DNA from 3 places in the Franzmannia qiaohouensis genome. Region 2 is predicted to be linked to each of the others. Evidence: predicted binding sites of a transcription regulator. Region 2 holds the regulator's gene; each other region holds the start of a gene.

Region 1 (3,273 bases), on a different contig from region 2:
GGGGGTCAGCTCGGTGATCCCGGTACCCACGGTGGCGATCACCTTGTGACCGTAGGTGACCAGGCCGAAGACGATGCCGCCGCCGCCCAGGATCAATACCCACCAGGGCACCAGGGCGGCGCTGTCGATGACGCCGTCGCTCTGTACCACGCTGATCACCGCGGCCAGCGGCCCGACCGCGTTGGCGACATCATTGGAGCCGTGGGCGAAGGCCATGGCACAGGCGGTGAAGATCATCAGCACGCCGAACACCCGCTCCACCCCGGCATAGCCGAAGTGGTCGTCGGCGGGCGGACGGGTGGGATTGGCGCTGCGCTCGAGCACAATCCCCAGCAGCATGATGACCAGGCCGAACAGGATCGCCAGCAGCAGGCTCTGGCCGAAGCTGAGGTCGAGGCCGACGTGGGTCAGGCCCTTGGTCAGGGTGACCATGGCGACCACGAAACCGACCAGGAATACGAACATCGGCACATAGCGCTTGGCCGCGGCGAACGGGTCCTTGGCCTCGAAGATCAGGTACTGCACGGTCTTGAACAGCATGAAGGCGATGCTGCCGGCCAGCAGCGGCGACACCACCCAGCTCGAGGCGATGGTGCCGACCCGGCCCCAGGCCACCGCCTCCACCCCCAGCCCCACCGCGCCGAAGCCGACGATGGCACCGACGATGGAGTGGGTGGTGGAGACCGGCCAGCCCCGCGCCGAGGCGACCATCAGCCAGATCGCCGCGGCCAGCAGCGCCGAGAGCATGCCGTAGACCAGCAGCTCGGGATTGCCGTCGAGCAGGTCGGGATCGATCATCCCGCCGCGAATGGTCGAGGTGACCTCGCCGCCGGCCAGCCAGGCGCCGAGGAACTCGAAGATCACGGCGATGATGATCGCCTGCTTGATGGTGATCGCCTTGGAGCCCACCGAGGTGCCCATGGCATTGGCGACATCGTTGGCACCCACGCCCCAGGCCATGAAGAAGCCGAAGGCACACGCCAGCAGGATGAAGATTTCGCCGTGTTGCGCAATGATCGACATAGGGTCGGGTCCTATGTAGGTGTCGGGTCAGGACGAGGCGACGTGCAAGGCCTCAGCGGGCGGTGAGGATCTGCAGGCGGCTGCCGACGCGCTCGGCGCGGTCGGAGAGTTCGCCTATCCAGTCGATGATCTTGTAGAGGAAAATCACGTCTACCGGCGGCAGCTCGCTCTCCAGCTCGAACAGCAGGCGGCGAATCGCCACCTGCTGGTCATCGGTCTGGTGCTCGAGCTCGTGCAGATCGCGGATCAGGTTCTGCATCACCTCGGTGACGTTGCGCCCGAACCCCGACTCGAGCAGCTCCTTGAGCTCCTCCAGCGCCTTGCGTGCCTGGGCCACCGAGGCCACCGAGGTCACCAGGTAGTCGCGCATCGGCTGGGCCAGCGGCTGCGGCATGGTCATGCAGCGCCCCAGCATGATGCCGGTGATGTCGCGGGCCTTGTTGGCGATCTTGTCCTGGACACTGATCAGGTCGAGCAGGTCGGAGCGCGATACCGGCAGGAACATGGTGTTGGGCAGGTTGAGGCGCAGCTCGGTCTTGAGTTCGTCGGCCTGGTGCTCGAGGTCGGTGATCGCCTCACGGTGGCGAGCGGCGGCGTCCCAGTCGCCGGCGAGCGCGGCGTCGTAGAACGGCAGCAGCTGGTCGGCACACTCATTGACCTTGACGATATGCGCCAGCAGCGGCTGGAATGGCGAACGACCGAACATCGCCGAGAACGGATTGGTGGTTACCATAGAGCGGTTTGCGCAGTTGGGAATGGCGGCGACAGTATAGAGACTGCCACCCTTAGCGTCATGAAAATTTCATCTTACTGTCATCTCATCCGCGCCAAGGGGCGCCTTAGCTCATGAGCCAGGAAATCGAACTCAAGCTCGCCGTGGAGCACGGCGACCTCGCCGCCCTGCCCGACCATCCGCTGCTGGCCAGCGGGGCCGAAGGCCCGCGCCGCTTGAGCAACACCTACTTCGACACCCCCGACGGCGCCCTCGAGAAGGCCCGGGTGGCGCTGCGCATTCGCCAGGTTGGCGGGCGCTACCTGCAGACGCTCAAGACCAGCGGTGCCGGCAGCGGCGGGCTCTCCCAGCGCGGCGAGTGGGAGTGGCAAATCGACGGCCCGGCGCTGGATCTGCCCGGGCTCGCCGCCCTGGCGCCCATGCGCGATGTGGATCACGCCACCCTCGATACCCTGGCACCGCGCTTTCGCACCGACTTCCAGCGCCTCACCTGGCAGCTCGAGCACCACGGCAGCCGCATCGAGCTGGCCGTGGACCAGGGCGAGATCGTCGCCGACGGACGGCAGGTCGAGATCCGCGAGCTGGAGCTCGAGCTCAAGGCCGGCGAGATCGCCACGCTGTGGCAGCTGGCGGCCTTGCTTGCCGAGCGGGTCGCGCTACGCCCCTCCCAGGCCAGCAAGGCCGCCCGGGGGGCATCGCTGGGCGCCAGTGAGTGGACGCTGCCTGAAGACGACACCACGCCGCGGGCCTGCTTCGACCGCGCCATGGCCGCCCTCGACGCCTTCCGCGATAGCCGCCGGCCAGCGTTTCTCGAGGCCGCCCACGCGGCGCTGGCCGGGGTTGCCGCCAGCGCCGATGATCGCGACACTCAGGGCCTGGCCCGGCGCACCGCCGAGGGCCTCGATGCAAGCGGCCGCCTCGATCTCGCCGGCGGCCAGGCGGCGCTGGCCCTGGCGCAGCGGCTCGCCGACTGACGGATCGGGAGGATCCCATGCACCCCACCCTCAAGCCCGCCGGCGAAGGCCTGCGCACCCGGCTGTTTCAGGTCATCTTCGAGTCGGACACGCCACTGGCCAAGGGCTTCGATATCGCGCTGATCGTTGCCATCCTGACCAGCGTGCTGATCGTCATGCTCGACAGCGTCGAGCACCTGAACGCCGCCTACGGAGGGCTGTTCTACTGGATGGAGTGGGGCTTTACCCTGGCCTTTACCGTGGAACTGCTGCTGCGCATCTACTGCCTGGAGCGCCCCCACCACTACCTCAAGAGCTTCTACGGCGTGGTCGACCTGCTGGCGATCCTGCCCACCTGGCTGCTGCTGGTGGTACCGGGCACCCAGTCGCTGGTGATGATCCGCCTGCTGCGCGCGCTGCGCATCTTCCGCGTGCTGCGGCTGATGCAGTTCGTCGGAGAGGGGCGGCTGTTGGTCGAGTCGCTCAAGAACAGCTGGCACCAGATCATGCTGTTCCTGTTCGCGGTGCTGATGATGGTGACGCTGTTTTCCTCGCTGATGTACG
Region 2 (3,273 bases):
GGCGCTGCGTAGCTCTTGCTCGCTGCCCACCAGCTGCCGCGGATCGTGGCACTCCACCAGCAGGCGGTGGCGCCCGGCGGAGAGCGACTCGGCGTCGCGGCGAATCGCCTCGAGCAGCGACTCCACGGCCACCGGCGCTTCGTCGTCGCCGCGCCGGTCGATCTCCAGCCGCGACAGCAGCAGCAGGTCGTTGACCAGGTTCTGCATGCGCGAGGTCTGGGCCTCCATCTGGCCCAGGCCACGGGCCAGGCGCGGTGGCAGCTGGTCGGCGATGTCGGTGTAGGTTTCGAGGTAGCCGGCCAGCACCGTCAGCGGCGTGCGCAGCTCGTGGGAGACGTTGGCCACGAAGTCGCGGCGCATCTGCTCGAGGCGGTGCAGGCGGGTGATGTCGCGGGCCATCAGCAGCCGCTCGTCGTCGCCGTAGAGGGTGATCTGGAACTGCAGCACCTGGCGCTCATCGATGGGCGAGGTCAGCGTCAGCGGCTCGCGGTAGTCGCGGGCGTTGAAGTAGTCGATGAAGCGCGGATCACGCAGCAGGTTGGTGATGTGCTGGCCGCGGTCGTGGACGGTCTGCAGCCCCAGCATGTGTCCGGCGGCGCTGTTCCACCACTCCAGGTCGCCGCGGCGGTCGAGCATCACCACGCTGTCGCTCATCGCCTCCGAGGAGTCCTGGATGCGCTTGAGGGTGTCGCGCAGGCGTTGCTGGGTGATGCGCTGGGCCTTCTGATACTTGTAGAGACGGTCGAACAGTTCGCCCCACAGGCCGCGGGCGGCGGGCGGTTCGGCGTGAGGGTGGCGGGTCAACCAGCGGTGCAGGGCGTGCAGCTGGCGCAGCTGCAGCAGCAGCACGATGGCCAGGCCTGCGGCCAGGCCGAGGCTGGCGAAACCCAGCAACCAGCCGACCAGGCTGGCGGCGGCGACGATCAGCGCCAGGCGCCACAGCTCGCGGCTCCAGAGACGCATGTCAGATCTTGGCGGAGAACCGATAGCCGGTACCGCGCACGGTCTGGATCAGGTGCTGATGGGGTTCGCCCAGCGCCTTGCGCAGGCGGCGGATATGCACATCCACGGTTCGCTCCTCGACATAGACATTGCCGCCCCACACCTGGTCGAGCAGCTGACTACGAGTATAGGCGCGTTCCTGGTGCGTCATGAAGAACTGCAGCAGGCGATATTCGGTGGGGCCGATCTCCACCGCGCTGCCGTGGGCGCTGACCCGGTGGCTGGCGGGGTCGAGTATCAGCCCCTCGACCTCCACCGCCTCCTCGACGCCCTTGGGCGTGGTGCGGCGTAGCACGGCCTTGAGGCGCGCCACCAGCTCGCGGGGTGAGAACGGCTTGGTGATGTAGTCGTCGGCGCCGGCCTCGAGGCCCTGGATCTTGTTGTCCTCCTCGCCCTTGGCGGTGAGCAGGATGATCGGCAGTTCGCTGGTGGTCTCCTCGCGCTTGAGGCGGCGTGCCAGCTCGATGCCGCTGGTGCCCGGCATCATCCAGTCGAGCAGCAGCAAGTCGGGCTGGTCGTCGACGATCATGGCGTGGGCATCCTGGGCGTTGTCGGCCTCGAGCACCCGGTAGTCGGCCATCTCGAGGGCCACAGCGATCATTTCGCGGATGGGGGCTTCGTCATCGACGATCAGAACGGTCTTGGCGGTCATCCGGTGGCCTCATCGGGGTCATGACAGTATGGCGATTACACCGCGCTTAGATGACATTCTCGTGACAACCCTACCCCTCCGGCCATAGCGTCAGCGCCAGTCCGGTGAACAGCACCAGCCCCGCCCAGTGGTTGTTGAGGAAGGCCTGGAAGCAGTGCTCCCGGGAGCGGTCGTGGATCAGCCACTGCTGGTAGACGAAGATCGCCGCCATGGCGGCCAGCCCGAGCCAGTAGAAGGCGCCGAGCCCGAGGCGCTGGCCGACCCAGCCGAGCAGGCCCAGGGTGACCAGCTGCAGCAGGCCGATGATCGCCTTGTCGGCGCGGCCGAACAGCACCGCGGTGGACTTGATGCCGATCTTGAGGTCGTCGTCGCGGTCGACCATGGCGTACTGGGTATCGTAGGCCACCGTCCAGGCCAGGTTGGCGGCGAACAGCAGCCAGGCCTCGGGCGGCACATGGCCGAGTACGGCGCCGAAGGCCATGGGAATCGCCCACGAGAAAGCGGCACCCAGGAACACCTGCGGGAAGTGGGTGTAGCGCTTCATGAAGGGGTAGATAAAGGCCAGCACCACCCCGCCGATCGACAGCAGGATGGTGAACAGGTTGGTGAACAGCACCAGCAGGAAGGCCAGCGCCACCAGGCCGGCGAACAGCCCCTTGGCCTCCTGCTCGCTGATGCGGCCGGTGGCCAGCGGACGCTCGCGGGTGCGCTTGACGTGGCCGTCGACGTGGCGGTCGGCATAGTCGTTGATCACGCAGCCGGCGGCGCGCATGGCGTAGACCCCGGCGACGAAGATCAGCAGGATATCGCGGCTCGGCAGGCCCTCGGCGGCGAGCCACAGTGCCCACAGCGTCGGCCACATCAGCAGCCAGGTGCCGATCGGCCGGTCGAGGCGCATCAGGCGCAGGAAGTCGGGAAGGCGTTTCAGGCCGCGAGGGCGAGGGGGATGGTCCATTTCAGTCTCCAGCAGCGACGCAGCCTAGCCTAGCGCGGTGGCAGCGCCAATTCATCCGCCATGGTAGCGAGAAAGAACTCCTGTACCAGCACCGCGAAGCCGGCGTGGCGAAATACCGAGCGGCGGCCCCAGGGCCCCGAGGGGTTCAGCGCGGCGGCGAAGGGCGCGGGATCGGCGCTGACATCGATGGGGCTGCGCTCGAGGCCGGGCTGGCGAAACAGCCAGCTGCCCAGCGAGCGCTCGCCGAGCCGCTCGAGGCGTTGGCCGCGCAGCTGGGCAAGCGGCGCCACCGAGCGGGCCACCACCCAGGGGCGCTGGTCGACACATAGCGCCACCTGGCGTAGCCAGGCCGCCTGGTGCCGTGGCAGCCCCAGGGCTCGGGCCTCGTCGAGGCGCGGCCGGCCCAGGCGTTGATCGAGCAGCCTGACGCGAAACGGGCGACCGTCGGCGGCGGCGACAAGCCGCGCGGTCAAGGAGTCGCTGGAGGCGACCCACTGCCACCAGTCGGCGCTCATGGCCGGGCGGTGGGCGGCGGCGGGGCGCCAGCGGCAGCGCGGGAAGCTCAGTGATGGGCGGTCGGGCACCGGCGGGCTCCGGGTCAAAAACGGGGCCGTAGTGTACCATGGGCGACCAATGATCCCGGTTGCCTGATCCCGATCCCCAG
Region 3 (3,273 bases), on a different contig from region 2:
TACGCCCACCATATCCAGCGGCTGATGGTCACCGGCAATTTTGCGCTGCTCTGCGACGTCGCTCCCGAGGCGCTGTGCGACTGGTACCTGGCGGTCTACGCCGACGCCTGCGAGTGGGTCGAATTGCCCAATACCCTGGGCATGGTGCTGCACGCCGACGGCGGCCTGATGGGCTCCAAGCCCTACTGCGCCTCGGGCAAGTACATCGATCGCATGTCCGACCACTGCCGCCAGTGTCGCTACGATCCCAAGCAGATTACCGGTACCCACGCCTGCCCGCTCAACAGCCTCTACTGGCACTTCCTCGAGCGCCACGCCGAGCGGCTCTCCGACAACCCGCGCATGGCGCTGATCTACGGCTCGCTGCGGCGCATGACCGACGCCAAGCGCGATGCCATCCGTCAGCAGGCCGAGGCGTTCCTTGCCCGCCTCGATGGCGAGGAGAGCTATGGCGGCGGCACCCAGCACCAGGCGCATCGCGCCGGCTACCACCAGGAGACCTCTTGATGTCACGCCATCGCCCCCTCGCCGCCCGCTCACCGGTGACGCTGTTCCACGACGGGCACTGCCCGCTATGCCAGCGCGAAGTGGCGTGGCTGGCGCGCCATCCGCGTCGCGACCGGGTGGCACTGGTGGATATCCAGGCCGACGGCTTCGACGCCGAGGCGCTGGGCAGCAGTTTCGAGACAATGATGGGTCGGCTGCATCTGCGCGACGCAGCGGGCGAATGGTTTGTGGGGATGGATGCCAGCCGTGCGCTGTATGCGGTGCTCGGCTACCGTCGGCTGGTGTGGATAAGCGGCCTACCGGGGCTGGCAAGCGCGTTGGACGCGGGGTATCGCTGGTTCGCGCGCCGCCGGGTGCGGCTGGGGCGCTGGTGGCAGGCGCGGCGCAAGGGCCGCTGAAGGCCTAGAAAACCAGCGGCATGCGCGACGACAGCGGGTCATGATAGTGGGCGTCGCGCCCGATCATCTCGTCGTGGGCCACGTACTGCACCAGGTAGGCGCGATGGATGCCGGCGCGCTTGAGCTCGAGGTAGATGTCGTCGAGGGCGCGAAACATCACCGGCTTGCCGCGCCGGCACAGCATATGGCGCTGCCCTTCCACGTCTTCCAGCTCGAGCTGATAGTAGCGGCTGCCGGCGTGGCTGATGACGCGAATCTCGAAATTGTCGTGGTCGGCCACAAAGGCCTTGAGATGATCGAACTCCATGGATCCAGCTCCCGAAAAATGACGACGATTGGTAGGTAAATAGGGGTGAGCATGGCGCCACCCGATGACAGCGTCGTGTCCCTACAGCGACAGATTTGTGACCCTGTCCAAGTCGTCAAGTTCCAGGCGCAAGTCGGCTTTCTACGTGCTTACTGATAGTCGGCAGGATCGATCGCCTTGCCCAGCGAGTTGCGATCGACCCAGTTGCCGGCCTTGGTCTCCTTGTAGCGGAACACCACCCGGTCGCCGACCTTGACCGGCACCTCGGAGTCCTCGGTCTGGTAGCTGTAGGTCACGCCGTCGACCACCAGCCGGTGGCGGTAGAGATCGGGCATGCCCAGCCACTCCTTGAACGGGCCTTCGCGCTCGAGCTCCTGGAGCTCGCCGCGTCCCTCGAGCTTGGGAATGCGCTTGCGGTTACCGCGTCGAAATCCGCCTGCCATGAGGCCTCCTGATTGCGGGTTGCGTGGGGCTCGGCATTATACGGGCTGGGCGCCGCGGCTCAAGGCCGGCCCTATTCCCCGAAGTGCTGGCCGTAGCTATCCGGGGCCAGATCCTCGAAGCGCGTGTACTTGCCGATGAACGCCATGTGCACCGTGCCGATGGGCCCGTTACGCTGCTTGCCGATGATCAGCTCGGCGAGCCCCTGATTGTCGGGATTGTCCGGATTATAGACCTCGTCGCGATAGACGAAGGCGATCACGTCGGCGTCCTGCTCGATGGCGCCCGACTCGCGCAGGTCGGACATCACCGGGCGCTTGTTGGGACGCTGCTCCAGCGAACGGTTGAGCTGCGACAGCGATACCACCGGGCAGCCGAACTCCTTGGCCAACCCCTTCAACGAGCGCGAGATCTCGGAGATCTCGCCGGTGCGATTCTCGGAGAAGCCGGGGATCTGCATCAGCTGAAGATAGTCGATCATGATCAGGCCGATATTGCCGTGCTCGCGAACGATGCGCCGCACCCGCGAGCGCATCTCGTTGGGCGACAGCGCCGCGGTGTCGTCGATGAACAGCTGCTTGTCCTTGAGCAGATTGACCGCCGAGGTCAGCCGCGGCCAGTCCTCGTCCTCGAGCTGGCCGGTGCGCACCCGAGTCTGGTCGATGCGCCCCAGCGACGACAGCATGCGCAGCATCAGCGATTCGGCGGGCATCTCCATGGAGAACACCACCACCGGCTTGTCGCTGGAGATCACCGCGTGCTCGACCAGGTTCATGGCGAAGGTGGTCTTGCCCATTGAGGGCCTTCCGGCAATGATCACCAGGTCGGATGGCTGCAGCCCCGAGGTCATGTCGTCGAGATCGCGAAAACCGGTCGACAGCCCGCTCATCTCGCCCTGCATGTTGAACAGCTCGTCGATGCGGTCCACCGCCTTGGCGAGCAGCTCGCTCATGCCGATCGGGCCGCCCGACTTGGGCCGCTCTTCGCTGATCTGGAACACCAGCCGCTCGGCCTCGTTGACCAGCTCGTCGGCGGGCCGCCCCTGGGGCGCGAAGGCACTCTCGGCGACCTGGTTGGCAGCCTGGATCAGTTTGCGCAGGGTGGCGCGTTCACGGACGATGTCGGCGTAGGCCCGGATGTTGCTCGCCGACGGGGTATTGCGCGCCAGCTCGGCGAGGTAGGCCAGCCCGCCCACGGTATCCAGCTGATCGCGGTTCTCCAGCGCCTCGGAGAGGGTCACCACGTCCAGCGGGTGGCCACCCTCGGCCAGGCCCTGCATGGCGTTGAACACCAGCCGATGTTCGTAGCGGTAGAAGTCTCCCCCCACCAGCCGCTCGGAGACGGTGTCCCAGGCCTGATTGTCGAGCATCAGTCCGCCCAGCACCGACTGTTCGGCTTCCAGCGAATGGGGCGGCACCTTGAGCGCGGCGGTTTCCTTATCGGTCTCTACGATGTCGTTCATGACGCTTCACGGCCTGAGGGAAGTCGGGACGGCTGGCGCGCCGGGTACTCGCGCCCAACCAAGGCGCATTCTACCCCAACCCAGGCGGACACTCCGAGCCGTACACGAAAATCCCCACGCCGAGGCGTGGGGAAGGATCGAAACAGCATGCCGGACGT

What was found. The regulator PhoB, encoded in region 2, activates phosphate uptake and scavenging genes when phosphate is short. The targets are predictions, from matches to a motif close to TGTCATANNNNTGTCANA.
Region 1: a site for PhoB is predicted at 1,824-1,841, ahead of QC821_RS14220 (CYTH domain-containing protein). Genes of this name have one in related genera too.
Region 3: a site for PhoB is predicted at 1,298-1,315, ahead of QC821_RS05045 (DUF6482 family protein). Genes of this name have one in related genera too.

The regions. Positions count from the first base shown of each region.
Region 1 is NZ_JARWAM010000009.1:217,841-221,113, reverse strand. Features, by position in the region: gene QC821_RS14230 (inorganic phosphate transporter) at 1-1,023, opposite strand, end outside; gene QC821_RS14225 (TIGR00153 family protein) at 1,076-1,756, opposite strand; gene QC821_RS14220 (CYTH domain-containing protein) at 1,870-2,730, shown strand; gene QC821_RS14215 (ion transporter) at 2,748-3,273, shown strand, end outside.
Region 2 is NZ_JARWAM010000001.1:345,647-348,919, forward strand. Features, by position in the region: gene phoR (phosphate regulon sensor histidine kinase PhoR) at 1-963, opposite strand, end outside; gene phoB (phosphate regulon transcriptional regulator PhoB) at 965-1,654, opposite strand; gene ubiA (4-hydroxybenzoate octaprenyltransferase) at 1,725-2,609, opposite strand; gene QC821_RS01650 (chorismate--pyruvate lyase family protein) at 2,639-3,193, opposite strand.
Region 3 is NZ_JARWAM010000003.1:184,926-188,198, forward strand. Features, by position in the region: gene QC821_RS05035 (cryptochrome/photolyase family protein) at 1-507, shown strand, start outside; gene QC821_RS05040 (thiol-disulfide oxidoreductase DCC family protein) at 507-905, shown strand; gene QC821_RS05045 (DUF6482 family protein) at 910-1,212, opposite strand; gene QC821_RS05050 (hypothetical protein) at 1,362-1,655, opposite strand; gene dnaB (replicative DNA helicase) at 1,727-3,115, opposite strand.